One region of the Nitratireductor sp. L15S-10 genome, then DNA from elsewhere that is predicted to be linked to it. Evidence: predicted binding sites of a transcription regulator. Region 1 holds the regulator's gene; the other holds the start of a gene.

Region 1 (14,598 bases):
CTAGCGGTCCAGGACGCCGCCCTCTCACGGCGGAAACAGGGGTTCGATTCCCCTTGGGAGTGCCAATCCCCCCCGTGTAATGGTTTTCCGGTCTGAGGTTCATGTGTCCAGCGACGGGCAAGCTCCGTCTGGCAGGGTATACTGCGAACACATCTTATGCTTTGCAAATCGTTAAGCCTTGGGCACCACACTGAGGTCGACGCGTTGGGAACACGAGAAGGTTCGATTGTGCCTTTCTGGGGAGCGTACGGTTTTGGGAACCGGTGAGGGTTCGGATGTTGAGGAGCGATTTCGCGGCGATGCGTTGGCCGCGCTGCTTCGGTCTGCCTCTGGCTGGGTGTGGGAAACGGACGAAAACCATCGTCTGACCTGGATTTCAAAAGAATTTCAGACTGTCACCGGCCTCGATCCGAAGCGCTTTATCGGTCGTTCACGTATCACGCTTGCGCGCAATGCCTTTCATCCCGTTGGTGATGTGGAGGCGCATGAGAGGCTTCTTGCTCAGCGCGCGCCATTCGGGCAGTTCATCTATGACCTTGAGGGCGGTCCTCCGGACTGCCGCTGGATTTCTGTGTCGGGATCTCCGGTTTTTGATAACGAAAACCGGTTCCGCGGCTATCGCGGGGTGGCTCAGAACATCACCATGATGATGGGACTTCTGCGCGGTGCGCACCCATCGGACGAAGACACCGATCCGAAGGAGCGCCGTCCGGGCAGTGGAGGCCACTTTGCGAGGCTGATGGCCGCGCTGGATGTCACCCGAGACGCATTGTGCTGCTACGATGCGGACGATCGCCTCGTGCTGAGCAACCAGGCAATGCTTGCGATGTATGCCGGCCTCGAGGAATTCATACGGCCAGGGACGTCCTTTGAAACTCTCCTGCGCGCGGGCGTCGAACGCAGGATCCTTTCAACGGAGGGTGCGGATCCGGAAGTCTGGCTCCAACGGGTTCTTGCTCTGCGAAATCGTGAAGATGCATTTGAAAGCGTTATCCGTTTCAACGACGGGCGCTGGATCATGCATCGGGAGAAGCGGACAGCCGATGGGGGCACCATAGGCATCTGTACCGACATTACCCGGCTCAAGCGTCATGAGGATGCGCTGGCGGCGGCGCTTGAGAAGGCAAAACTCGCAGAGGCAATTCTCGACGAGTTGCCCAACCCGGTATTTGCAAAGGATCAGGACCTTCGCTTCGTTCTGGTCAACAGGGCGTTCAAGCGCACGCTGGGCGTCGAGGTTCCCGAAATTCTTGGTCGGCGGGCTACGGACTTCACGTCGCCTGAACTGGCTGAGAGCTTTGAGAAAAGCGAACGGCATGTGCTTGAGACGCACGAGGACTTCGAAGTCGAGGAGGACTTCCACCAGCCTGGCATCGGCAAGTATCGCATTGTGCGCAAGTGTCGTGTGGAGACGGAAAGCGGTACGCCCTATGTGGTGGGGGCCCTGTTCGACATTTCCGACATCCGCAAGCGCGAGAATGACGCCGAAGATGCCCGGCGGCAGCTTGCGGAGGTTCTGGAGACGCTGCCAGCCGGCGTCGTCATCTATGATCGCGACGACCGCTATGTCCTTGCCAATCACAAGATGCAGGAGGCATTGCCGGCGATGGTGCCGGCCATGCGTCCGGGGAAATCCCTGCGGCATGCAGTTGAGCTTGCCCATGATGCCGGATATTTCCGGCAGAGCGGCGACGCGGAGCTCGATGCACTGTATGACACTGATCGAGAGGCGTGGATCGAGGGCTACCTCAAGTCCTACCAGGTGCGTCATCGCATCTTCGAGCGCAGTCACGCCAACGGTCGCTGGGTCAAAGCCATTGACACACGGACGGAGGACGGGACCTTCGTCGGCGTGCGGGTGGATATAACCGAGCTGAAACAGCGTGAGGCCGAGTTGCAGGCGGCGCGGGAAGAGGCGGTGCTCGCCGACCGGGCAAAATCAGAGTTCCTTGCCAATATGAGCCATGAAATCCGGACGCCGATGAACGGTGTTCTGGGCATGACAGAACTGCTTGCGAAAACAGACCTTACAGCCAAACAGAAGACCTTTACGGATATCATTTTGAAGTCGGGAAACGCGCTCCTGACGATTATCAATGATATTCTCGATTTCTCAAAGATCGACGCGGGCCACATCGTTCTGGAAGCGGAGCCGTTTTATCTGGGAGAAGCCGTTGGCGACGTGGCGACACTCATGTCTTCCCGGGCCAAGGAGAAAGACATCGAGCTGATCGTCCGGGTCGATCCCGGTATCACGCGTGCGGTCGTGGGGGATGTGGGACGCATCCGCCAGATACTCACGAACCTTGTGGGCAACGCCGTCAAGTTCACCGAAAAGGGGCATGTTCTGGTGAATGTCAGTGGCGGCGACACACCGGAGGGCGAACTCGCGCTGCAATTCAGCGTTACCGACACGGGTATCGGTATCCCGAAAAACAAGCTCGATCTGATCTTCGACAAATTCAGTCAGGTTGATGCTTCCTCCACCCGGCGACATGAGGGGACCGGTCTCGGGCTCGCCATCACCTCGCGACTTGTCGGCCTCATGGGCGGGCAAATCGGCGTAGAAAGCACCGAAGGGCGGGGATCGACGTTCTGGTTCACGCTGACGCTGCCGAAGGCTGCCGGCGCCACGCATCAACCTCTGGCTCCACGTGAAGTGGAGAACGCCCGTGTTCTGGTTGTCGATGATAATTCGGTCAACCGGATGATCCTGCGAGAGCAAATGGAACACTGGGGCTTTGATGCCTGTGTTGCGCGCGACGCGGCTGAAGGGCTGGAAGTGCTTCGTGCAGTGGCAAGAATGGGATTGCGGGTCGACTGTGTGGTCGTGGATTATCAGATGCCGGGCATGAACGGGCTGGAGATGGTCGAGGCGATCCGGGCGGAACCCGAGATCGCGGAGGTGCCCGTGGTTTTGCTTACGTCTGTCGATCAGTCGCTGTCCGGCTTTGGCGCGCGCGAGTTGTCAATCGCGGCGCATCTGATCAAGCCGGCGCGGTCCTCCGCGCTTCTTGAGGCGATGATCATGGCCATGCAGACCACGACAGCCAGACCGTCGGGCACGGAGGGCGCCATGGCGGGGGAGGGGCATTTGGAATCTGGTGCCGATTCGCCTCAAAAGGTAGAAATCGCGCCCCTGAGTGGCGATGAAACTTCTCCAGGCATCGATGTTCTGGTTGCTGAAGACAACGAGGTTAATCAGCTCGTTTTCCGGCAGATTCTCAGCGAAGCGGGATTGCGCTTCGAAATCGTCGAAAATGGCCGACGTGCGCTCGAAGAGTGTGAGCGAAAGAAACCGCGACTAATTCTGATGGATATTTCCATGCCCGAAATGAATGGGCTGGAAGCAACACGGGAGATCCGGCAACGCGAGTATGGGGCCGCGACACGCGTTCCCATCATCGGTGTGACTGCACATGCACTGAAAGGTGATCGCGAATTGTGTCTGGAGGCGGGGATGGATGATTATCTCTCCAAACCGATCAGCCCCAGAGCGCTTTTGGAGAAAATCAACTCCTGGGTGAATTCTCTGACTGTAAAATCAATCCAAAAATGAGTAAAAAATTCTCTTAATATATTGATATATATACTTTTTTATCCAAAGTTGCGGGTTTTGTATTACTAGCGTGATCGCACCATTTAGGTAAGTCGGCGCTCTCATTAAAGTTGAGACAAATGGTCATTGCTTGACCATGCTTTTTCCGGGCGGGTGGAGGTCCACAGGCCATGGGTGGTCCAAACGAGCCCCAACAGGATCTATCCGGGTTTTAAACCCAGCCCAGTGTGATTAGCCATTCTATATGGTCTTTCCCCCGCCCGGCTTTTTCTGACTTCTCAACATCCACTTCGGCCAGGGCCGTGACACCGGCGTGTTGCTCCAGTGAATTGCGCTTCGCCTTTCAGCTGGGCTTGCCTTCTTGCCGGCCGTTCTCAACTCGCGCCGAAAAGCGAATTATGGCCTGATTTCAGTTCGTAACGGGGCTGACACGGAACTGTCATGGAACTGTTACACAGAGTTGTTATTCCGCTCCCCGACGCCGAGAGGGCGTCTGACCGAATTCCGAACAGGGAGCTGTCTCCAATGAACAAATTCCTTCTTACCGCTTCGGCGGCCACGATCGCCCTCGCGGGCGCAGTTGGTACGGCTGCTGCCCGTGACCAGATCCGCGTCGTTGGCTCGTCGACTGTCTTCCCCTTCACCACGGCAGTTGCCGAGCGTTTTGGCCAGAGCGGTGAGTTCCAGACCCCGGTCGTAGAATCCACCGGCACGGGTGGCGGCATGAAGCTGTTCTGTGCCGGCGTCGGTGAAAGCCACCCGGATTTCACCAACGCTTCGCGCCCGATCAAGGACTCTGAACTGGAGACCTGCAAGGCGAACGGCGTGACACCGGTTGAGATCAAGGTTGGCTTCGACGGCATCGTCATCTCCAACTCCAAGGCTGCAAAGCAGATCGACCTCACGAAGGAACAGATCTTCGCCGCTCTGGCAAAGAATGTTGAAGTCGACGGCAAGGTTGTTGCGAACCCGTACACCAACTGGTCGGACATCGATGAGAGCCTGCCGAACACCAAGATCGAGGTTCTCGGCCCGCCCCCGACCTCTGGCACGCGCGATGCATTCGTCGAGCTGGTCATGGAAGAGGCCTGCCCGGAAGCGATCGAGGCTGCTGACGGCTGCACGGAGATCCGTGAAGACGGCGCCTATGTGGAAGCCGGTGAGAACGACAACCTGATCGTTCAGAAGCTTGAAGCAAACGCTGATGCCTTTGGCATCTTCGGCTTTTCGTTCCTCGACCAGAACGCCGACAAGCTGCAGGGCTCCACCATCGGCGGTGTCGCCCCGACCTTCGAGGCGATCGCAGCCGGTGAGTACGGCGTCTCCCGTTCGCTCTTCGTCTACGCGAAGAAAGAGCACGTCGGTGCAATTCCTGGTATGGAAGAATTCATCAAGGAATACACCACCGATACTGCCTGGGGCCCCGAGGGCTACCTGGCTGACAAGGGTCTGATCCCGCTGCCGGACGACGCCCGCGCGAAGCAGGCGGAAGATGCCCAGGCCCTCAAGGGCATGGGTTCCTGATAGACCAACCGGGGACCCGGCCGTCATTGCGGCCGGGTCTTCCTGTTTCGGGGTTCATGCGAAGTCGCGCTTGGATGGGGATCCCACGGGTTCACGGTAGATCCGACCGTACCCGACCCTCGGGGGTAGTATGATTACATATGTCGTCATCGCGCTGCTGGTGCTTTTCGCCGTGGCGTATTATTTCGGGCGCGCACGAGCGCTTTCGAGCGTCGAAGGCAATACGGCCGCGCTGCACTCGCTGCCCAGCCAGCACGGCCTGTTTCTGGCATTGTTGTCAGCGGGACCTGCTCTTCTGATCCTTCTTTTCTGGGGTGTCGCAACCCCCGGTGTCGAGGCTTCGATCGTTGAAGGCCGTTTTGCGACACAGCTCGCGGACATGAACCTTCCGGAAAAGCAGGCATTCTTGCGCGATGCGCGCGCTCTGGCCTTCGGCGGCATTGCGGGATTCCCGAATGAGGCGAAGGAAGCCGCTGCGGAGCACTTCGCTGCCCTGCGCGGCCAAAGCGAGTGGATCGTCAGTGGTCTCGTCACGCTCCTGGCTGCTCTCGGCTTCTTCTGGGGCATTCGCCGCATCACACCGCAGTTTCGCGCCCGCCACGTTGTGGAGCGGGTGCTCCGCCTCTTTCTCATCCTTTGTTCTGTGGTTGCGATCCTGACGACACTGGGCATCGTCCTCTCTCTCATCTTTGAATCCCTGCGCTTCTTTCAGCAGGTTCCGTTCTACAAGTTTCTCTTCGGTACGCACTGGAGCCCCCAGAGCGCTTTCACCGGAGCAGGTCAGGAAGCCGGTGCGGTCAATCCGGACATCTTCGGTGCGGTCCCGCTTTTCGTCGGCACCATGCTCATCACATTCATCGCGATGCTGGTTGCAGCGCCCGTGGGGCTCATGTCGGCGATCTATCTGTCCGACTATGCTTCCAAACAGGTGCGGTCGGTTGCCAAGCCGATGCTGGAGATCCTCGCCGGCATCCCCACCGTCGTATATGGCTTCTTTGCCGCGCTGACCGTTGCCCCCTTCTTCCGTGATTTCGGGCAGGTTCTGGGCCTCAGCGTGGCCTCGGAATCGGCGCTCGCGGCGGGTATCGTCATGGGGATCATGATCATCCCCTTCGTGTCGTCGCTTTCCGACGATGTCATCAATGCGGTCCCTCAGTCTCTGCGCGACGGCTCTGCCGGTCTTGGTGCCACCAAATCGGAAACGATCCGCAAGGTCGTTCTTCCTGCTGCCCTGCCGGGCATTGTCTCAGCGCTGATGCTGGCCATCAGCCGTGCTATCGGCGAGACGATGATCGTGGTGATGGCGGCTGGACTGGCAGCCAATCTCACCATCAATCCGCTGGAAGCCGTGACCACCGTCACCGTGCAGATCGTCACCCTCCTGGTTGGCGACCAGGAATTCGATAGCGCGAAGACGCTCGCGGCATTCGCCCTCGGGCTGGTTCTCTTCTGCGTGACACTCGCCCTCAACATCATCGCCCTGCGTGTGGTGAAGAAATATCGAGAGCAATATGACTGATACGCTTGCTGGCGGCGCGAAGCCGCAGAACAATCAGCATACGAATGAGCAGGCGCGAGGCCGCCTTCGCAAACGCTACGCTGCAGAAAGCCGCTTCAAATGGCTGGGTGCGGGAGCAGTTCTTCTCTCGGCATTCTTCCTGCTTCTCCTTCTTTCGACCATCGTGTTCAAGGCATTCCCGGCTTTTCGCGCGAATGAGTTGACCCTTCCGCTGAACCTGTCGGCTGAGCATGTGAACCCGGACAACCTGACGGGCAACAACTACGACACCATCATCAGCGATGCTCTGCTATCGCTCTTTCCGCAGGTTGAGGGGCGTCAGGAGCGCAGGCAGGTTCGTGGTCTTATCTCGAGCGGCGCGCCGACACTTCTGCGCCAGGCATTGCAGAATGGCAGCCTCACGCCCGGCGGGACTGTCGAATACGCTCTGCCGATGGATGATTTTGCCGATCTTTATCTGAAGGGACTTCTTGCAGCCGACAGCGCCGAGACGGTTCTGGCAACGCCGCAGAGCGTGGCCGTGGAGGGCAACGAAGCGGAACTGCGTTTTTCCGATGACAGCCTGCTCGATGCTGCAAGGGAAGCCGGTGCCCTCGAAGAGGATGGCGGTGCGCTGCGTCTGACGACAGGTGCCGCGTCTTTCATCATCTATCTTGGCGGTGGTGCGGTGAAGATCACCGATCTTGCCCCGGACGCCGATGCTGGCGTGGTTGCACGCGGCCCGGTCCTGGCTTCGGTCTCGGCAGATGCTGCCGGACCCGTCCGCCTGCGGGTCATTGCAACGCCGGAAGGTCAGCGGAAGATCTCCGACCGCGAGATCGTGTGGGTCGACCAACTCAAAGCTGACGGACGCACGGCAAGTGCCTGGAACACACAGTTCTTCTTCGGCGGTGCAAGCCGTGAAGCAGAAATGGCAGGCATCTGGGGCGCGGTTGTCGGCTCCGCTCTGACGATGCTTGTCACACTGGCGCTGTCCTTTCCCATCGGCGTTGCCGCCGCCATTTATCTGGAAGAGTTCGCGCCGAAGAACCGCCTGACCGGCTTTATCGAGGTGAACATCAACAATCTGGCGGCCGTTCCGTCCATCGTCTTTGGTTTGCTTGGTCTCGCCGTGTTTCTGAACTGGTTCAACCTGCCGCGGTCGGCGCCGCTGGTTGGCGGCATGGTTCTGGCATTGATGACCCTGCCGACGATCATCATCGCGTCACGGGCAGCGTTGCGTGCAGTGCCGCCCTCGATCCGTGAGGCGGCGCTCGGTGTCGGTGCCTCGAAGATCCAGACGGTGTTCCATCACGTTCTGCCGCTCGCGATGCCGGGCATTCTGACGGGCACCATCATCGGTATGGCGCAGGCTCTCGGTGAGACCGCTCCACTCCTCATGATCGGCATGGTCGCCTTCATCGTGGATATTCCAGGCGGCTTCACATCGCCGGCCACGGTTCTGCCGGTCCAGATTTTCATGTGGGCGGATTTCCCGGAGCCTGCCTTCCAGCAGAAGACGTCCGCGGCTATCCTGATCCTTTTGGGCTTCCTGATTTTGATGAACGCCGTTGCGGTCGTGTTGCGCAAGCGTTTCGAACGCCGCTGGTAACGGAGTAGGAGAAATGAACATGTTAACGGATGCGGCAGTGGAAGAAGCGGTGCAGAACAGGACGGAAGAGTTGCCCGTGAAGATGCGCGGATCAAAGGTCCGGGTCTTCTACGGCGAAAAGCAGGCGCTCTTCGATGTCGATCTTGATGTCAGGCAGAAGCAGGTAACGGCTTTGATCGGTCCTTCAGGCTGTGGCAAGTCCACCTTCCTGCGCTGCCTCAACCGTATGAACGACACGATCGACATCTGTCGGGTGGAAGGCGAGATCACGCTTGACGGGCAGGACATCTACGACCCGAAGGTCGACGTGGTTGAGCTGCGCGCCCGCGTGGGAATGGTCTTTCAGAAGCCCAACCCGTTCCCGAAGTCGATCTACGAGAACATCGCCTACGGGCCGCGTATCCACGGTCTGGTCTCCTCAAAGAGCGCGCTGGATGAAGTGGTCGAATCCAGCCTGCAGAAGGCGGGGCTTTTCAACGAGGTGAAAGATCGCCTGCATGAACCCGGCACGGGCCTCTCCGGCGGCCAGCAGCAGCGTTTGTGCATCGCGCGCGCCATTGCGGTGTCGCCGGAAGTCATCCTCATGGACGAACCGTGTTCGGCGCTCGACCCCATCGCCACCGCGAAGGTGGAAGAGCTGATCGACGAATTGCGCGAGAACTACACGATCGTCATCGTGACGCACTCGATGCAGCAGGCGGCGCGCGTCTCGCAACGCACGGCCATGTTCCATCTGGGCAACCTTGTCGAGGAGGGGCCGACGGACAAGATGTTCACCAATCCGGATGACAAGCGCACTCAGGATTACATCACTGGTCGCTTCGGCTGACGCACAGATAAGGAACCAGATCATGGGCGAGCACACAGTCAGCTCCTTCGATGAGGAACTCGGTGAGATCGACCGCCTCATTCGCGACATGGGCGATCTCTCCGGTGCGATGACCCGCGCCTCCACCAGTGCCCTTCTTCATTCCGATACCGCACTGGCGCAGCGCGTCATCTCCGATGACACGATCATGGACGCCAAGCAGCGCGACCTCGACGAGCGCGCCATCACGCTGATCGCCAAGCGCCAGCCAATGGCACAGGATCTGCGCAGCGTTGTCGGTGCCATTCGCATGGCCGCCGATCTGGAGCGTATCGGCGACCTTGCGAAGAATATCGCCAAGCGTGTCAGTGCGGTCGGCCAGAGCGCGACGCCGCGCACACTTGCTCATTCCATAGATGCTATGGCGGGCCTGGTGCTGCAACAGGTCAACGCTGTGGTCGAGCACTATGTGAAGCGCGAGCCCGAAGCATTGATCCAGTTGCGTGACGACGATGAGAAAATCGACATTCAGTACACGTCGGTGTTCCGGGAATTGCTCACCTATATGATGGAAGATCCGCGCAACATTACATCCTGTACGCATCTTCTCTTCTGCGCGAAGAATCTGGAACGCATCGGCGATCACGTGACGAATATCGCCGAGAATGCCTATTATGTGGTGACGGGGGAACAGCTTCCGGTCCAGCGGCCGAAGCTTGATGAAACACAGATGACGGTCGATGCGGATGCCTGATCGGCCGTAGCAATACTTTAGGAGAATGCCTTCCATGATTGCCCCCAAGGTCATGGTCGTTGAAGACGACGAACCGCTTTGCGTCCTGCTGAAATACAATCTGGAAGCCGAGGGTTATCAGGTCGAGATGATCTCACGCGGCGATGAAGCTGAAGTGCGGTTGCAGGAAAATGTCCCGGACCTGCTAGTGCTGGACTGGATGGTTCCGGCTGTATCAGGCATCGAACTGTGCCGCCGGCTGCGCATGCGGCCTGAAACCGAACGACTTCCCATCATCATGCTCACAGCGCGCGGCGAGGAAAGCGACCGCGTTCGGGGGCTTTCCACCGGTGCCGACGACTATCTGGTCAAGCCATTTTCGACGCCGGAGTTCGTGGCGCGTGTGCGCGCCCTTTTGCGCAGAGCCAAACCTGAGGTTCTCTCAACGGTTCTCTCTGTAGGCGATATCGTGCTCGATCGGGAATCGCATCGCGTCTATCGGCGCAAGAATGAAATCCGGCTGGGCCCGACCGAATTTCGACTTCTCGAATTCATGATGCAGCATCCCGGCCGTGTCTTCTCGCGCAGCCAGTTGCTCGACAATGTCTGGGGGGAGACGATCTACATCGACGAGCGTACTGTCGACGTTCATGTGGGCCGATTGCGCAAAGCCGTGAATCAGGGGCGGCTCCCCGATGTGATTCGCACCATTCGCGGAGCTGGCTACGCCATTCGAGAGGCGTGACTTCCGCTTATCTCGACTTCCTGTCGAAAATCCTGGAAATAACCCCGGCGCAAATGCCGGGGTTATTTGTTCAAGCCGTAGTGTGATTACTCGGTGAAGGTATTCTTCTGGCGAGCATGCTGGTTCTGAGCAACGGCGAAGCTTGTGGCCGGCTCCAGCGAGGCTGTCAGCTTTCCGTCTTTGGTGATGTCCCATTCCAGCACCGCGTCATCATAGACGAGCGCTGGATCGACAAAGACGCACGTTGCCATCACCCGCGGGGCCTCGCCTTCAAGCTCACGCATGGAGATGGGCTTCTCCGCCTCGCACTCCTCGAACGTTTCATAGACCGGAGCGGGGGCGGGAAGTTCGCGGCATTCAGCCATGTTGCCGGAGCAGCCGACAACCAGAAGAAGCGCAGCGATATGTTCCATGGCGTTCTCCTTTCACTGTCTGCCCGACGCGGAAGCCATGGATGGTCCGCATCGTCGGATGCCGCATTCGTTTACGTCTTTCGTACTTGTTTAACCACGCCCTCTCAGCAGCCCCATTATCAGGGAAATCGCGAGAAGGGCGAGAAAGATGTAGAACAGGATCTGTGCGATCCCCGCGGAAGCGCCTGCAATACCGCCAAAACCAAGGGCGCCGGCGATGAGTGCGACGACGAGGAATATAAGTGCCCAGTAAAGCATTCTGTCTCTCCGTTTAGTTATGGCTGTTAAACGTCCATCCACGATGATTGGTTCCCGGAGAAAGAAAACCGGCAAACAAAAAAGGCCGCCCGAAGGCGGCCTTTCTCATGAAGCCGGTGCTTCTGATGCCTCAGGCGGCCGCGCGAGCCTGGTGGTCGAAGAAAAGCGCCTGGCTGATTAGCGCCTTGACCATTTCCGGGCTGAACGGTTTCGTGACGAGGAAGGTCGGCTCAGGGCGCTCACCTGTCAGCAATCGTTCCGGGAAGGCGGTGATGAAGATCACGGGGACGGTGGCCCCTTCGAGAATCTCGTTCACTGCGTCAAGGCCCGAACTCCCGTCTGCAAGCTGGATGTCTGCGAGGACCATTTTCGGCTGCGTTTTTGCAAACATCTCGACGGCTTGCTTGTGGGTGCGGGCATTGCCGACGACGCGATGACCGAGACTTTCAACCATCTCCTCGATATCCATGGCAATCAGCGGCTCGTCCTCGATAATCAGGATGTCGGTGGCCACCTGGCGGGATATCTCCTCGCTGGCCTCGTGCAACATCGCGTTGATGCCGTTCATATCGGTTTCCAGAATTTCCGCCGCTTCTTCCGGTCGGAAGTTCTCGACGGCCACCAGAAGGAACGCCTGTCGTGGGCGGGGGGCGAGCGACGACAGATTTCTGGAAGCGCGTTGTTCCCATGCGGACGTCGGTGCACTTTCGGGGATCGGCACATCGAGCGTTTCGAAAAGCGATGTGAAAAGCCTGAAAAGCGCGATCTTGTCCGTTGATGCTTCGGGGAAAATGCTTGTGTCGGCGATCAGCGCTTCAAGCGCCGCGGCCACCAGGGCGTCACCGCTCGTTTGCGAGCCAGACACGGCTCTGGAAAAGCGCCGCAGATATGGAAGATGCGGTGCGATACGCGCTGACAAAGTCATGGATTTCAGGTCTCCCTCGTAATGTGGCAATGGGAACAATGCATATTTATGATGGTGAAAACGCGTGTTGCGGGAAAATGTTCCATAAGGAGGGAACGTTTTCTGCTCGGCGGCGTTTTGCCTGCTATGGAAGAGTGGTGGCGCGGGCCAATTCAATTGCGCCCGCTTCATTGGGAGACAGACTATATGGACGAAGACAGGGCATGAATTACGGCAAACCCAACACCCATCGGGGCCCGGACAAGCGCGGAAAGGATAGCGATCCTCTTGGCGCAAACTCCGAGATCGGGCGCAAGCTCAGGCAGTATTACGATGATTTGATAACGGAAGACATTCCGGACCGGTTCAGCGATCTTCTCAACCAGCTGGAACAGAAGAGCAGTGCCAAGACCGCCGGGAACAAGGATTGATATCGATGAGTGTATATCCTGGCTTTCGTGACGATCTTCTGGCCACCGTACCTAGCCTGCGCGCGTTTGCGGTCTCACTTTCAAAGAACGCCGACCGGGCCGATGATCTCGTTCAGGAGGCGCTCGTCAAAGCCTGGGACAAGCAGGCCAGCTACCAGCCGGGCACCAATCTGAAAGCGTGGCTCTTTACGATCCTTCGCAACGAATTCTATTCCCAGATGCGAAAGCGGAAGCGAGAGGTGGAGGATAGCGACGGCGCCATTACAGGGCGTCTGTCTGTCCATCCGGCTCAGGAGGGCTCCGTGGATCTCAAGGATTTCCGCCGGGCGCTGGAGCAACTGCCCGAGGATCAGCGCGAGGCAATCATTCTGATTGGCGCCTCAGGCTTTTCCTATGAAGAGGCGGCGGAAATCTGTGATTGCGCGGTGGGTACGATCAAGAGCCGGGTCAGTCGTGCCCGCACGCGTCTGCAGGAGATCCTCAAGATCACGGGCGAGAACGACTTCGGCCCGGATGCGATCTCGGCCCAGATAACAAACTCCGTCTTTACCGCTTAATCCGAGCGGGAACCGCTTTCATTCGAAGAGCCAATCGCCTGCGCCAACGCCTGGATCAGGTCGCTGTCCTTGTACGGTTTTTCGACGATGGTAATGCCGTTAAAGGGCTCAAAGACCTGATGGCTGGCGGCGTAGCCCGTGGCGAAAATAAATGGAATTCGCCGGCTTTGCAGCAGGTGGGCGAAGTCGTTTGTCCAGTTGTCGGATATCCTGATGTCGAGAATGGCTGTTGAAATCCGCCCGGTTTCAAGCACGTCTGGCTTCAGCGCGTTAAACGAAGTTACGGTCACCACGTCCTCTGCGCCATGTTCCTTGCAGAGCTCTTCGATGTTCATGGCAATCAGGGCTTCGTCTTCGACCAGCAGCACTCGGGCCCCATCGAGGGTTTTTTTCAAATGGGCATCCTTCCGAAACCAGAGAAATTTTCTCCTGAAATCTCATTAGTTGACTGACTTGTCATTAAAAAAAGACATGGTACCAAAGAAGCCGAGGGGATCGGCGGACATGCTTCCGGATCCGCGGATCGAGGCAAGCTGTGACAAAAGAACAAGAACGCGTTCACGCCAGTCTACCGTGTGAAAAGTGCCCCTTGCGGAAACTCGAGCTTTTTCGGGATTTCGACGAGTGTGAACTGGAATTTATCGGCCGCTTCAAAAAAGGTGACCTGGCGGTCAAGAAAGGCGCGACCGTGTTGGTGGAGGGCGCACACAACCCGCACCTTTACACCGTTCTTTCCGGATGGGGCTTTCGATACAAACTGCTTGAAGATGGCCGCCGGCAAATCGTCAATTACGTAATGCCCGGCGATCTTGTCGGTCTGCAGGGCAGCCTGCTGGGCGAGATGAAGCACTCGGTCGAGGCGCTCTCAAACATGGTTTTGTGCGTGTTTGAGAAAGCCGAGCTTTTTTCCCTCTACCGGGAGTTTCCTGAACTTGCCTATGACATCACCTGGATCGCCTCGCGTGAGGAATGCATGCTGGATGACAACCTTCTCACGGTTGGTCGTCGCACAGCATTGGAAAAAGTCGCCTATCTCCTGATGTTCATCCTTGAGCGAAGCCGGCAAAGTGGTCTGACCAGGAACGGCACGGTGTCGCTCACGCAGCAGCATGTGGCTGATACGCTCGGCCTGTCTCTTGTCCACACCAACAAAACCATTGCGCGCCTCGCGGAGCGGGGTCTTTTGAAATGGGAGGATGGTGGCTGCCGGATACTCAATCCGGAGGCCTTGGCCGAACTGGCGGACTGGACGGCCGAGAAAGCGGCGAAGCGGCCTTTTCTATAGGTGGTTTCGGTTCAGGCGAACGTGTCGATGCACGCGGTTTGGCGGGCGTGGGAGGTTCGATGCCCGGGATGATGTTGCCGGCTATTGCATAAAGTGTCAGCAATGCGGGGATGGCGATGAAACCGCCGATAGGCCCCCACATCCAAAGCCAGAAAGCTATTGCAAGGAAAACGATAAACGGGTTGAGCGTCATTCGCCGACCGATAACGGTCGGCGTGACGAACTGTGCCTCTGTCGCGTTTAACGCCAGATAGGTTAGAGGCGGCAGAAA
Region 2 (14,598 bases), on a different replicon from region 1:
CAGCGTGTGCCGATGATCGACAGGTCGGCATTGGCGCCGCCGGAAATGTCGGTGGTCAGTTTCTGCAGAAGCACATCCCACGGCACCACCTCGATCTGGATATCGGAGCCGGGATTGGCCTCTTCGAATGCCTTGGCGGCTTCCTCGAAATAGGGGCCGGTCTTGGAGCTGTATTCAGCCACGGTCACGCGCACGGTCTCTGCCTGCGCCCACCCAGCCATGGATAGAAGCGCGGCACCGGCGACGGTGGCTTTCAATGCGGTCCTGTTCATTCCTGTCTCCCTGTTCCTCTCTCGGGTTCCTGATGCGCGCCCGGTGAAGGGCACCTGCGCCTTAACTGTTCTTGCGGATTGCCACACGGCGCGAGCAGCGATCTTTTGTGTAATTTTTTTACAGAAATTGGAAATAAGCAAGTGAAATCACACATTCATGTTGCTAAATTACGATTTATCGGCAAATCTTTGGCTGCCGGCCTGTGTTTCAGGCAGCGTCAGATTGCCCGGAAAGAACGAAGAGACCCCACGAAAGCGGGCAAACCCAGGGGAAGAACGGGAGCGCAATGATCGATCTCAATGGTCACAGGATTGTCGTGACGGGGGCAGCCGGCGGCATTGGCCGGGCCATGGTGGATGTCCTTTCGGGGTTCGGCGCGTTTGTGGTCGCCTGCGATCTGGAGGAGGCCGATCTGTCGTTTGACGGGGTTGGAGAAGCACAGCGCTTTGACCTTCTGGACGATGGTGCGGTTGAAGCGGCGGCAAGCCGCATCTGCGACGGGGGCGTTCCGGATGCCGTGATCTCCAACGCCGGCTGGACGCGCGCCGAGACGCTGGACGATGTGACACCGCAGGCGCTCTCGCATGAGCTGGACCTGAACCTGCGCAGCGCCGCAAGGCTTTCGCAGGCCTTCCTGCCATCGATGCGCGCAAGCGAGAAGGAAGCCGCTTTCGTGTTCATTTCCTCCATCAATGCGCTGTCGCACTATGGCAACCCCGCCTATGCGGCAGCCAAGGCCGGGCTGATCGCCTGGATGCGCGCCATCGCCACGGAGGAGGGCCGGCATGGCATCCGCGCCAATGCGATCACGCCGGGTTCGGTGCGCACCATGGCATGGGACCACCGGATTGAGCGCGATCCGGGCATATTGGCAAAGGTGCGGCAGCTCTATCCGCTGGGACGCATGGTTGAGCCCGCGGAAGTGGCGCGCGCCGCCGCCTTTCTCGCCTCACCGCTGGCAAGCGGCATTACTGGCACGGTCCTTCCCGTGGATGCCGGGATTTCCGCTGGCAACCTGCCCTTCCTCCAACAGATATCCGACTGAGGAGCGCTTCATGGCAGAGCTGAAACTTCACGACATTTCCAAGCGCTACGGTTCGCTGACCGTGATCGAGAAACTCTCACTGGCGATCGACGATGGCGAGTTCGTGGTTCTGGTCGGGCCGTCCGGCTGCGGCAAATCCACATTGTTGCGCATGATCGCGGGGCTGGAGCCCATCACCGGTGGAGACCTCTTCATTGGTGGCACACGCGCCAACGACATTCCGCCCCAGAAGCGCGACACCTCCATGGTGTTCCAGTCCTACGCGCTCTTTCCGCATATGAGTGTTCGGGAAAACATCAGCTTCGGCCCCCGTGTGCGGGGCGAGCCGAAAGACGAGACCGAGCAGCGCATCGAGAAGGCGGCCGAAATCCTCAATCTCGGTGCCTATCTCGACCGCAAGCCAGGCCAGCTTTCCGGCGGCCAGCGCCAGCGCGTCGCCATGGGCCGGGCCATCGTGCGCGATCCGAAAGTATTTCTCTTCGACGAGCCGCTGTCGAACCTCGACGCCAAGCTGCGCATCCAGATGCGCACCGAGATCAAGGCGCTGCACCAGAAGCTTGGCACGACAATTGTCTATGTGACGCATGACCAGATCGAGGCCATGACCATGGCCGACCGGATTGTGGTCATGAATGGCGGCGATATCGAACAGGTGGGCACGCCGCTGGAACTCTACGACCGGCCCGCCAACACCTTCGTTGCCGGCTTCATCGGCTCGCCGGCGATGAGCTTTCTGCAAGCTGAAACGGGCATGGTTGAAGGCACGCCCGTGGCAGTTCTTCAGGATGGGACGAGCCTCCCCATCGCGCAGGGGTTCGGCCATGAGACTGTGACAGTTGGCATTCGCCCCGAATCCTATCAAAGAGACCCGGAAGGACCGCTGAAACTCCATGTCGAGGTCGTGGAGCCGACCGGCCCGGAGATCCATGTGTTCGGCACCATTGCCGGAGAGGACGTGCGCGTCGTGCTGCGTGACAGGGAGTTGCCCAAACCGGGCGAGACGCTTGCGCTTTCCGTACCGGTCGAACATGTGCATCTGTTTGACAGCGATGGCGGACAAAGGCTGGAGACCCACTGATCATGGACAAGCGCGTGCCCGACGACAGCGAACGCACGGTCGATATCATCGCCCGGTTGCAGGATCGTCTTGAGCGCGGGCGCGGCGCGGAAATCCGCCTGGTGGAGAGTATTCTGGCCGATCCGCAGTTTGCCGCCCACGCGCCCATCGCGCAAATCGCCGAGCGCGCGGGTGTGAGCGAGCCGACCATCACGCGGCTGGCGCGGGCGCTCGGGTTTCCCGGCACGCGGGAGATGCGGTTTCATCTGGCGCAGGCGCTGGCCATCGGCGGAGCCTATCTGCGCGAGCCGAGCGCACCGGTGGAGGAACTGCCGCTCTCCGGCCAGGTTATCGCCAAGGTTGCCTCCGGCGCGCATGCCGCGCTCGACCTCATGTCGATGGCGCTCGCAGACATTGATCTTGAGCCCATGGCGAAAGAGATCAGCCGCGCGAGCCAGATTCTCGTCTATGGTACGGGTGGCAGCTCCTCCTTCGCGGCGGTGGAACTGCAGAACCGGCTCTTCCGGCTCGGGCTGCACGTGACCGCTCACACCGACCCGCAGCTTCAGCGCATGAGCGCCTCCGTGCTGGAGCCCAAGGCGGTGGTGATCGGCTTTTCCGTTTCCGGGCAGGCCGCCTCGGTGATGGATGCGGTGACGATTGCCCGGCAATATGGCGCGCGCGCCTTTGTGGTGACCACACCCAACTCGCCGCTGGCAGCGGCGGGCGACGACATTCTGCCCCTCACCTTCAAGGAGGACGGCAATCTCTACAAGCCGTCTTCCATGCGCTATGCGCTGCTCTCGGCTGTGGATATCATCGCCATGGCGACCGCGCTCACACTCGGCAAGAAGGTGCTCGAGCCGCTCAGGCGGGTGCGTCACAGCCTGGCCAGCCAGAACATCAAGAACCCCAATCTTCCCATCGGAGACTGATGCCTTGCGCATTCTCGACCTTGAAACGCCCGCCGTGGTGATCGACCTTGCGAAGGTTCGCGCCAACCTTGCCCGCGCGCAGGCCCATGCAGACGCCCATGGGCTGAAACTGCGCCCGCACATCAAGACCCACAAACTCCCCAAGTTCGCACAAATGCAGTGCGAAATGGGGGCAGTGGGCATCACCTGTCAGAAGGTGGGCGAGGCCGAGGTGATGGCCGATGCGGGGCTTACCGACATCTTCATTCCCTACAACATTCTGGGTGCTGCCAGGCTCGACCGGCTTCTGACCCTGCACAAACGTGTGACGCTTTCTGTGACGGCGGACAGCGCGGTGACGATTGCCGGCTATGCCGGACATTTCACCGATCCCGATCATCCCCTCCCCGTGCTCGTGGAATGCGATACGGGCATGGGCCGTTGCGGCGTGCAGACGATCGAAGAGGTCGTTACGCTGGCGAAACAGATTGATGCAGCACCGGGCCTGCGCTTCGAAGGGCTGATGACCTATCCGCCGCGCGGCGAGGCGGAGAAGGTGGAGCGCTGGCTGGCGGATGCCATCGCCGCGCTCAAGGAGAGCGGGCTGGCGGTCAACACGGTCTCCAATGGCGGATCGCCCGATTTCTATCAGGCCCAGAAAATCACCAGCGCGACGGAGCATCGGCCTGGCACTTATATCTATTCCGATCGCATGCAGATGGCCTTCGGTCATGGCACGCTGGAAGACTGCGCGTTCACCGTACTTGCCACGGTGGTGAGCCGGCCGACCGAGAACCGCGCGATCATCGATGCCGGCTCCAAGGCGCTTGCCGCCGACACCGCACCCGTTCCCGGCCATGGGCACATCGTGGAGTATCCCGATGCGATGATCGCTTCGCTCAGCGAAGAGCACGGCATTGTGGACCTTTCGAACTGTGCGGTGAAACCCGAGATCGGCGACAAGGTGCGGGTCATCCCCAACCATGTCTGCCCGGTGTCGAACCTTTACGACGAGGTGAACCTCGTCGATGGCGACCACGTGACCGAGACACTGGTCGTTGCCGCCCGCGGCCGCCTGACCTGAGACCAGTTACTGCGAGGAAGACATATATGACCTACGACACGAACCCCTTTCCCAAAGGCGACGCGGACCGTCACTATCTCTGGGAAATGCTGGTGCGGCGCGACATCGACGCGTTTCTGGCGCAGGACTGGTCGATGGTGGAAGGGGATTTTGCCGAGGACCGGTTCTTCGGCATGCATGCGCATTTCCTCAACGACGCGGATTCCTGGCGATTACAGTTTCCCGATGTGAAAACCTATCGCGACGAATGGCTGCGTCAGGGCAGGGAAACGGCGGCAACGGAGTTTGCCGAGCCGCTGCGCGAGGCACTTTTCCGCGTGACAAACATGCGCGACATCGACATCGATGGCGACCGCGCCGTGCTGCACAAGAAGTTCAATGGCAATGTCGCGAAGGCAGATGGCAGCGTCGACCGGCTGAACTGGCAGACGCTCTATTTCTGCGCCAGGATCGAGGGGCGCTGGAAGATCACCGGCTTCGTCGGCTATATGCCGCACCCGCTTTGCGGCTGATCACTCAACGCGCCTGCCCGTCTCGGCATCGAAGAGATGGGTCATGTTCTCCTGAACGGTGAGCGGCAGTGTGTCGCCGGGCGCGACCTTTGTGCTGCCGGGAAGCCGGGCGATCAGCTCACCGCCGGCACCATTGGCGCCTGAAAGTGTCCCGTGGGCCAGTGTGTCGGCACCCAGCGTCTCCACCGCCGTGACGGAAAGATTGAGCGTCGCCTCTTTCGCCGTGGCAATCTGCAGGTGCTCGGGACGCACGCCGAAGAGTAGCGGCCGGCCGGTCTCGGCCGGCTTCGTGTCGAGCGCGAGTTTTCCGCCTCCTTCCAGCACGAAGTCGGAGCCTGAAACGCTTCCCTTCAGGATGTTCATGGCCGGAGATCCGATAAAGCCCGCAACGAAACGTGTCGCGGGGCGTTCATAGACGGCCATCGGCGTGTCGATCTGCTCGGCGATGCCGGCATTCATGACCACGAGACGGTCGGCGAGCGTCATCGCCTCCACCTGATCATGCGTCACGTAAAGCGCGGTGGTGCCGACCGAGCGCTGCATCTGCTTGATCTCAAGCCGCATCTGCACGCGCAGCTTCGCATCGAGATTGGAGAGCGGCTCGTCGAACAGGAACACGGCCGGGTTGCGCACGAGCGCGCGGCCCATGGCGACACGCTGGCGCTGCCCGCCGGAAAGCGCGCGCGGCTTGCGGTCGAGATAGGGTTCGAGCTGCAGCATGGCGGCGGCCTGATCGACCCGCTGGCGGATTTCGTCCTTCGTCTTGCCGGCGATCTTCAGACCATAGGCCATGTTGTCGAAGACCGACATATGCGGATAGAGCGCATAGTTCTGGAACACCATGGCGATGTCGCGCTCGCGCGGCTCCAGATCGTTGACCACCCGCCCGCCGATTTCCATCGTGCCGGCGGTGATGCGCTCAAGCCCGGCCACCATGCGCAGGAGCGTGGACTTGCCGCAGCCGGATGGGCCGACAATGACGATGAATTCGCCATCGGCCACATCCAGGCTCACACCATGGATGACCTCGGTCTTGCCGTAGGATTTGCGAACGTCGCGTATGGAAATCGTCGCCATGCCGATTCCGGTCCTTCTATTTCTCTGTCTCGACGAGGCCCTTGACGAAAAGGCGCTGCATGAAGATCACCACTGCCACCGGCGGCAGAACGGCCAGCGTCGCCGCCGCCATGGTCACGGGCCAGTTGCCGTAGTCGTCGGCAGTGGGCATCATCTGTTTCAGACCCATCACGATGGTGTTCATTTCCGGCTTGGTCGTAATTAGAAGCGGCCAGAGGAACTGGTTCCACCCATAGATGAACAGGATCACGAAAAGGGCTGCGATGTTGGTTACCGAGAGCGGCAGGAGAATGTCCTTGAAAAAGCGCAGGGGCCCCGCACCGTCCACGCGGGCAGCCTCCACCAGCTCATCCGGCACGGTCATGAAAAACTGGCGAAAGAGGAATGTGGCCGTGGCAGAAGCGATCAGCGGCAGGATCAGGCCGGTATAGGAATTGAGCATGCCGAGCGAGGCGACAACCTCATAGGTCGGCACGATGCGCACTTCAACCGGCAGCATCAGCGTCATGAAGATCGCCCAGAAGGCGAACATGCGAAACGGAAAGCGGAAATAGACGATCGCATAGGCCGACAGGATCGAGATGGCGATCTTGCCGATGGCGATGCCCATGGCCATGATGAAGGAGTTGAACAGCATGCGCCCCACCGGCGCGGTGATGCCCGAGGTGAGCGCTTCGCTGTAATTTTCGATGAAATGCGGTCCCGGCACCAGCGGCATGGGCGGGCGGATGATCTCGAAATGCGTCAGCGTCGAGCCGACAAAAGTGAGGTAGATCGGGAAGCAGACAATGGCGATGCCGATGATCAGTACCGCATGCATCAGGATCGTACCAAAGCCCTGTTTTTCAACCATGCCCCGCCCCCTCAGTAATGCACGCGCCGCTCGATGAAGCGGAACTGGATGACCGTCAGTATGCCCACGACGACCATCAGGATGACCGACTGGGCAGCGGAAGAACCGAGATCCTGCCCGACGAAACCGTCGGAATAGACCTTGTAGACGAGGATCGTGGTGGACTGGCCAGGCCCGCCCGCTGTCATGGTGTGGATGATGCCGAAGGTCTCGAAGAATGCGTAGACGATGTTGACCACAAGCAGGAAGAAGGTGGTGGGCGACAGAAGCGGGAAGATGATGGTGCGGAAACGATGCCATTTGCCCGCGCCATCAATGGCCGCCGCCTCGATCAGGCTTTTTGGGATCGCCTGAAGGCCGGCGAGGAAGAACAGGAAATTGTAACTGATCTGCTTCCATGCGGCGGCGAGAATGACCAGCGTCATGGCCTGCCCCCCATTGAGAACGGGGTTCCAGTTAATCCCCATGGCTTTCATGTAGAAGGCGATCACGCCGATTGAGGGCTGGAACATAAAAAGCCACATCACACCGGCAACGGCAGGCGCCACGGCATAGGGCCATATGAGCAATGTCTTGTAAGCCCCCGCTCCCTTGATCACCTGATCGGCCATCACCGCGAAAAGCAGCGCGACCGACATGGAAACCAGCGTCACGAAAAAGGTGAAGACGGTCGTGGTGACGAAGGACTGAAGATAATACCGGTCGTTGAAGAGATACTCGAAATTGGAGAACCAGACGAAGCGCGCGCCCAGACCAAACGGATCGGGCAGTAGCAGAGACTGGTAAAGAGCCTGACCGGCTGGCCAGAAGAAAAATACGATCGTCACTGCAAGCTGCGGCGCGAGCAGCAGATAGGGCAGCAACCGGTTGTCGAAGGTAACGCGCTTTTCCATGGGCCGACCAGATGATGTGGGACCGGCACATGCCATGCCGGTCCCACCGATTTCAAAGGATTATCGCGTCGACTGCTCGAAACGGCGCAGCAGCTCGTTGCCGCGGTTCACGGCTTCGTCGAGCGCTGTCCTGGCGTCCTTCTGGCCCTGCCAGACGGCTTCCAGTTCCTCGTCGATGATGGCGCGGATCTGGTCGAAATTGCCAAGACGGATGCCCTTGGAGTTTTCCGTCGGAGCCTTGCCGGTCATTTGCAGGATGGCAATGTCGGTGCCGGGATTCTCTTCATAGAAGCCCTGCTCCTTGGTCAGGTCATAAGCGGCGGTGGTGATCGGCAGATAACCGGTGTCCTGATGCCACTGGGCCTGCACCTCGGCGCTGGAGAGATAGTTCAGGAATGCGGCAACACCTGCATATTCCTCCGCCTCGTGGCCCGACATGACCCACAGCGAAGCACCGCCGATGATCGTGTTGTAGGGTGCGCCTTCCGCATCCGGCCAGTAAGGCAGATTGGTCACTGTGAAGGGGAAGTCGGCCTCGGCCTTCACACCGGCATAGCCGGCTGATGATTCGGTGAACATGGCGCACTCGCCCGAGCGGAAGCGCGCACCGCCCTCATTGCGCCGGCCCGAATAGCTGAAGAGGCCTCCCTTGGCCCATTCGCCCATCTTGTCGATGTGCTGCACCTGCAGATCGCCATTGAAGGCGAGTTCGGTGTCGGTGCCGGCAAAGCCGTTTGCTTGCGTTGCGAAGGGCACATTGTGATAGGCGCTCAGATTCTCGAGATGAATCCAGGACTGCCATGCCGTCGTCAGCGGGCATGCAGAACCGGCTTCCTTGAGCTTGACGAGGATTTCCTCGACTTCCGGCCAGGTGGCAGGCTTCGTCTCGGGGTCAAGACCCGCTTCCTCGAGCGCCTTCTTGTTGATGTAGAGCACCGGCGTCGAGGAGTTGTAGGGCAGTGACAGCATTTCGCCGTCGGTGTTGGTGTAGTAGCCGGCAACCGGTGCAAGATAGGCGTTCGGATCGAACTCGGCCTCTGCCTCGGCCATCACTTCATAGACCGGTTTGATGGCGCCCTTGGCAGCCATCATCGTGGCGGTGCCGACCTCGAAAACCTGCAGGATATGCGGTTGCTCGCCGGCGCGGAAAGCGGCAATGCCGGCATTCAGGGCCTCGGAGTAATTGCCCTTGAGGGTCGCGACAACCTCATACTCGTCCTGACTGGCATTGAAATCGGAAACCTGTTTTTCCAGCAATTCGCCAAGACGGCCGGAAAAGGCATGCCAGAACTGTACCTCAGTCTGCGCCTGTGCGGCGCCGACCGTTACCGGAAGCACCACGGTCAGAGCCGTGGCTGCGGAAAACATTGCGCGAAATCTCATTGTGTATCTCCCTGTAGCGCCGATCGCCGGTTAACCGGTCTCTATTGGTCGGCTTATGTTACCGTTGGATGACAGCATCTGTAGAATACATTGTCTATACCTTTTCCAGTATAGAAATTTCATGCTGAAATGCGCCGGTCATGCGATTGGCCTAGGCTATCGCCATCCTATACAAGGTGCAGGGTCGAATCGATTTCTGGGTCTGAGGGCAAAATGGGTTTCCTGGCGCGGCTCGCGGCTGGTGCAATCACGCTTTTCGCGCGCTTTATCACGGCCGTGCGGGCCGTTTGGGATGGCATAGAGCCTGTTCCCCGGCAGCGCATCTACTTTGCCAATCACGTAAGCCATGGCGATTTCATTCTTCTGTGGGCGGTCCTGCCTCCGCGCATGCGCGAGCAGACCCGCCCGGTGGCGGGCGCGGACTACTGGCTCAAGTCGCCCCTCCGCCGGTTTATCGGCCGTGATGTGTTCAACGCAGTGCTCATCGATCGCGACCGAAAGACGCGTGCCGACGATCCGATCAGGCAGATGGCTGATGCGCTGGATGGCGGCGCCTCGCTCATTATCTTTCCCGAAGGCACGCGCAATGAAACCGACAATCCTCTTCTGCCCTTCAAGAGCGGAATCTATCATCTGGCGACAGCACGCCCCGACATCGATCTTGTGCCCGTCTGGATCGACAATCTGAACCGAGTCATGCCGAAGGGTGAATTTGTGCCTGTACCGCTGATATGCACAGTTACCTTCGGTGCACCGTTGCGTGTGGAACCTGCGGAGACCAAAGAAGCGTTCGTGAAACGGGCGCGTGCTGCGCTCTTGTCCATCTCCGGGGCTGACGAGGGCAGCGCATGATGACCGTCCACCAGATTGACCTTCTGAAACTGCTTGGCGGCCTGGCCGCCGTGCTCGTTCTGGCTTCGCTTGTGGGTCATCTTCTCCAACGCAGGCTCTCGCCCGACGGCTCCAATGCTGCCATCGAAAACCTGAACGACCGGGTGAATGCCTGGTGGGTGATGATCATCCTCATGGGTGGCGCGCTGCTCTTCGGCCGGCTCGGCGCCATTCTTCTGTTTGGCTTCGCCTCCTTTGCCGCCCTGCGCGAGTTCGTGACGCTGACGGACACGCGGCGCGGAGATCACTGGGCGCTTGCCTCCGCATTCTTTGTCGTGCTGCCGGTTCAGTATTATCTGGTTTATATCGACTGGTACGGGCTCTATTCGATCCTTGTTCCGGTCTATGCGTTTCTGCTGATGCCCATTGTCTCGGCCCTGCGCGGCGACACGGATCATTTCCTCGTGCGGGTGGCAGAGGTGCAATGGGCGCTGATGATCTGCGTCTTCTGCGTTTCCCATGTGCCGGCCCTCCTGACACTGGAGATGCCCGGCTATGAGGGGCGCAACCTGCTGCTAATCGCTTTCCTGGTGGTGGTGGTGCAGTCGAGCGACGTGCTGCAATATGTCTGGGGCAAACTGCTTGGGCGCACGAAGATTGCGCCAAAACTCTCTCCCTCCAAAACGGTTGAAGGCTTCATCGGCGGTGCGCTGAGCGCCACGCTTGTCGGCGCGGCCCTGTTCTGGATGACACCCTTTACGCCTCTCCAGGCGGGGCTTCTGTCCTTCGTCATCGTGCTCATGGGCTTTTTCGGCGGGCTCGTCATGTCCGCCATCAAGCGCGACCGCGGCGTGAAGGACTGGGGGCACCTGATCGCTGGCCATGGTGGCTTCATCGATCGGCTGGATTCGGTGATTTTCTCCGCCCCCATCTTCTTTCACCTCGTGCGCTACTGGTGGTCGCTCACATGAACAAGACTGAGAATCGTCGCCCTCTGGCCAGCCGCGACACGGGATGGGCCAAAGCCGTGGCCCGCCGGCTTGCCGACACATCCATCACACCCAATCAGATTTCCGTGGCCAGCATGGGGTTCGCAGCGCTTGCCGGGCTGGCTTTCTGGCAGGCTGGTGAGACGGATGGCCCCGTGCGGCTTCTGCTTCTTGTTCTTGCCGGCCTGTTCGTGCAATGCCGACTGCTTTGCAATCTCTTCGACGGCATGGTGGCCGTGGAAGCGGGCAAAGGATCACCGGACGGCGCCTTCTGGAACGAGTTGCCCGACCGGGTTGCCGACATCGCGATCCTCGTCGGTGTGGGTTATGGGATCGATGCGCCGGCGCTCGGCTGGGCGGCAGGCGGCTTAGCGGTTCTCACGGCCTATGTGCGCGAGCTGGGACGCGCCTGCGGCCAGGAGGCGGATTTTTCGGGGCCCATGGCGAAGCCGCATCGCATGGCTGCGATCACGCTGGCCGCGGCGCTTTCATTGTTCGAACCCTTGTGGAATGGGCGTGGCGAGGTGTTTACCATGGCACTCTGGATCGTGGCCATCGGCGCAGCTCTGACCGCACTGCGGCGCTCCATTCGGCTGGTGAAGGGGCTGCGCGGTCAGGCCTAGTCGCCCGTCAGGCGAGGCCCGGCAACACGGCTTTCACACCGGCAACAATCATCTCCATGGCGATGGCGAGCAGGATCATGCCCATGAGCCGGGTGGTGATCACGCGTATGGTTTCGCTCAGCACGCGTCCGATGAATGATGCAAAGAAAAGAACGACAAAGAGGATCGCCAGAATGATGGCGACAACGGAGCCTACGGCCAATGTCGCCTTAAATCCGCCGGCATGCCCCGCATAGATGATCAGTGTTGCAATGGTGCCGGGCCCCACAATCATCGGAAAGGTGATCGGATAGAAGGCGAGCCCGGAAAGATCGCTCATATGGTCCTGTTCGCTCTCGGTTCCATGGTGGGACGAGAAGCCGTTTCCGTTCAGCATCGACCAGGCAATGTGTGCAAGAACGATACCGCCGGCGACGCGAAATTCATCCACTGTAATACCGAAGAACCCGATGATTGCCTGGCCAGCAAACAATATGACAGCGCACATGATGGCCGAGAAAATTGCAATTCTGAATGCCAGAACACGCTGCTGCTCAACCGTGAAACCTGCCGTCAGCGCCAGAAATATCGGCAGGTTCACAAACGGGTTCATGATGGCGAAGAACGCGCCGAACACCCTTGTCAGATCGGTGTAGTCCATAAAGATGCCCCGCCTGCCGTTTGCGCACCGCCCTCGGTGATGCCGGTGCGACTCACTGAATTCCCGGGCAGTATGGCATCAACCCGGGCCACCGGCGACGGCGCGTTCAGCCGGCTTTCGCATCACGCTGGAAGATCCAGTCGTGATCCGGGTGGTTCCTGAAGCGCCATTTGCGCAACGGGCCGGCCATAACGTTGAGATAATACATTTCATAGCCATAGGGTGCGCCGCAGGGGTGATGCCCTTTCGGAACCAGAACCACATCATGGTCTTTCACCGTCATGGTTTCGTCGAGTTCGGCATCCTCGGTGAAAACCCGCTGGAAGCCGAAACCCTGCGCGGGATTCAACCGGTGATAATAGGTTTCTTCCAGATAGGTCATGTCCGGGAAATCGTCCTCGTCATGCCGGTGCGGCGGATAGGACGACCAGTTGCCCTGGGGGGTATAGACCTCAGTGACAAGCAGGCTGTCGGCGACGTCGCGGCCTTCCATGGCGATGTTGTGGATGTAGCGCGTGTTGGCGCCCTTGCCGCGCTCTTCGAGGCTGATGCCTGCGGGGCCGATCACCTGCGCTTCATGCCCACCTTTGCCCGGTGCCGTGCAGACGGCGAGCGTGCAGTCCGTGGTGGCTCGGGCCTGCCATTCAGTGCCACCGGGAATGTAGACCGCATGTGGTGGCAGGCGCTCGAACACATTCATGCGCTCACCCAATTCGCCAAAAGCCTTGCCCGCGCCCGAAATCTCCGCCTTCCCCTCGACCAGCACAAGAATGACCTCGCGGTCTCCTGTCGCCTCGGACGCCATCTCGCCGGCTTTCAGACGATAAAGACCGAAGCCGACATAGCCCCAGCCTGCCGATGCCGGTGTTATGTCGTGCACCTTGCCGGCGGTGCCTGCGGGTTTGACCAGAAGATCGGGCATGCTTCCTACCTTATTCGTTTTCAGTATCGTCGGGCCTGAATGTGTAGAGCAGCGACCAGGCCGCATAGACGCCTGCAGCGGTAAACAGAATTCCCCAGAACGGCGCGCCGGAGAGAAACTCGAATAGTCCCCAGCCAAAACATACGGCCACCACGGCCACCCGTCGCCAGAGCGGCCGGAAAAAGGGATGACGTGGATCGAGAAAATTCATTCTGTGTGATTCCGGGTGAGGCCGGAAGCATGCGCCGCCTGCCGGAGCGCTTTCAAGCCCATGGACTGATATTTGACCGGGTCGGCCTTGAGCGGGTCCTGCTCGGCCTCGATCACGAGCCATCCATCATAGCCCTTCTTCGCGAGCACGCTCAGCACAGGCTCGAACGCGATGCCCCCTTCCGGGTCTCCCGGCACGGTGAAGACGCCGCGACGCACGCCTTCGAGGAAGGAAAGCTTCTCCTGCTCCACTTCGCTGCGAATGGCAGGGCGCACATTCTTGGCGTGGAAATGGGCGACCCGATCGCCATAGGTTTCGGCCAGCTCCACCGGGTCGGATCCGCCAAACCAGGCATGTCCGGTGTCGAGCAGAAGGCGGGTGGCGGGGCCTGTGCCATCCATCAGGTGCCCGATCTCCTCGCGGTTTTCAACAACGGTGCCCATATGGTGATGATAGACCAGCGCAATGCCCTGCGCCGCGCAATATCCGGCAATCGCCTCAACCCCGGCACAGAAGGCCGGCCACTGCGCCTTTTCAAGGCGGGGGCGGTCTGCGAGCGCCACGGCATCGTTGCCGTGAATGGCGTTGGACGTCTCGCAAACGATGCACACCTTGCAGCCGTTGGCCTTCAGCATGTCGAGATGCGGCTGGATCGCCTTCTTTTCCGTTTCGATGTCGTTGACCAGCAGGTTGAGCGAGTGCCAGCCGGAAACGAAGACAAGGCCGTGCCCGGCAAGAAGCGCTTTCAGCGCCTCGCCCTCCGCGGGCATCTTGTGCCCTTTCTCGATGCCGTCAAAGCCGATGGCCGCCGCCTCGGTCAGGCATTGTTCAAGCGGAATGTGCGCGCCTATGGTCTGGTCGTCATCATTCGACCAGGCAATGGGATTGGTGCCGAAACGGATCATTCAGTGTCTTTCTTTCAACGCCTTTTCGTAGGCCCTGCGAGCAGTATTGACTTCCCGCCGCTCCGAAACCTCGGGCACCGCCACATCCCACCAGTAGCCGCCGGCCTCCGTCGAGGGGTAGGGGTCCGTATCGATCACCACGACGAAAGGTCCCTTGGCGGAGCGCGCTTCGGCAAGTGCGGCCTCCAGCTCGGCAATGGAGCCGGCCTTGCGCGCCTCCGCTCCCATTGAGGCCGCGTGGGCGACGAAGTCGATCCGCGACGGATTCACATGGTGCGCATGATCGAGCAGGTTGTTGAACTCGGCGCCGCCGGTGCCCATCTGCAGCCGGTTGATGCAGCCGAACCCGCGATTGTCGGTGATGACCACGGTGATCTTGATGCCCA

Evidence for each region. The regulator PhoB, encoded in region 1, activates phosphate uptake and scavenging genes when phosphate is short. The targets are predictions, from matches to a motif close to TGTCATNNANCTGTCAT.
Region 2: the regulator PhoB is predicted to act here: its motif matches at 9,149-9,165, upstream of ugpB (sn-glycerol-3-phosphate ABC transporter substrate-binding protein UgpB).

Annotation. Positions count from the first base shown of each region.
Region 1 covers NZ_CP120674.1:675,299-689,896, forward strand. The annotation lists tRNA gene P2W41_RS03270 (tRNA-Glu) at 1-65, shown strand, start outside; gene P2W41_RS03275 (response regulator) at 254-3,559, shown strand; gene P2W41_RS03280 (PstS family phosphate ABC transporter substrate-binding protein) at 4,085-5,083, shown strand; gene pstC (phosphate ABC transporter permease subunit PstC) at 5,214-6,602, shown strand; gene pstA (phosphate ABC transporter permease PstA) at 6,595-8,193, shown strand; gene pstB (phosphate ABC transporter ATP-binding protein PstB) at 8,207-9,022, shown strand; gene phoU (phosphate signaling complex protein PhoU) at 9,045-9,755, shown strand; gene phoB (phosphate regulon transcriptional regulator PhoB) at 9,793-10,479, shown strand; gene P2W41_RS03310 (hypothetical protein) at 10,566-10,892, opposite strand; gene P2W41_RS03315 (DUF1328 domain-containing protein) at 10,983-11,150, opposite strand; gene P2W41_RS03320 (response regulator) at 11,281-12,075, opposite strand; gene P2W41_RS03325 (NepR family anti-sigma factor) at 12,279-12,485, shown strand; gene P2W41_RS03330 (sigma-70 family RNA polymerase sigma factor) at 12,491-13,042, shown strand; gene P2W41_RS03335 (response regulator) at 13,039-13,437, opposite strand; gene P2W41_RS03340 (Crp/Fnr family transcriptional regulator) at 13,578-14,327, shown strand; gene P2W41_RS03345 (AI-2E family transporter) at 14,257-14,598, opposite strand, start outside.
Region 2 covers NZ_CP120676.1:129,610-144,207, reverse strand. The annotation lists gene P2W41_RS20010 (ABC transporter substrate-binding protein) at 1-272, opposite strand, end outside; gene P2W41_RS20005 (SDR family NAD(P)-dependent oxidoreductase) at 560-1,318, shown strand; gene P2W41_RS20000 (ABC transporter ATP-binding protein) at 1,329-2,396, shown strand; gene P2W41_RS19995 (MurR/RpiR family transcriptional regulator) at 2,399-3,310, shown strand; gene P2W41_RS19990 (D-TA family PLP-dependent enzyme) at 3,315-4,373, shown strand; gene P2W41_RS19985 (hypothetical protein) at 4,400-4,885, shown strand; gene P2W41_RS19980 (sn-glycerol-3-phosphate import ATP-binding protein UgpC) at 4,886-5,962, opposite strand; gene ugpE (sn-glycerol-3-phosphate ABC transporter permease UgpE) at 5,979-6,815, opposite strand; gene ugpA (sn-glycerol-3-phosphate ABC transporter permease UgpA) at 6,827-7,708, opposite strand; gene ugpB (sn-glycerol-3-phosphate ABC transporter substrate-binding protein UgpB) at 7,769-9,091, opposite strand; gene P2W41_RS19960 (lysophospholipid acyltransferase family protein) at 9,305-9,943, shown strand; gene P2W41_RS19955 (phosphatidate cytidylyltransferase) at 9,943-10,893, shown strand; gene P2W41_RS19950 (CDP-alcohol phosphatidyltransferase family protein) at 10,890-11,534, shown strand; gene P2W41_RS19945 (MarC family protein) at 11,542-12,174, opposite strand; gene iolB (5-deoxy-glucuronate isomerase) at 12,281-13,096, opposite strand; gene P2W41_RS19935 (DUF3329 domain-containing protein) at 13,107-13,307, opposite strand; gene iolE (myo-inosose-2 dehydratase) at 13,304-14,212, opposite strand; gene iolD (3D-(3,5/4)-trihydroxycyclohexane-1,2-dione acylhydrolase (decyclizing)) at 14,213-14,598, opposite strand, start outside.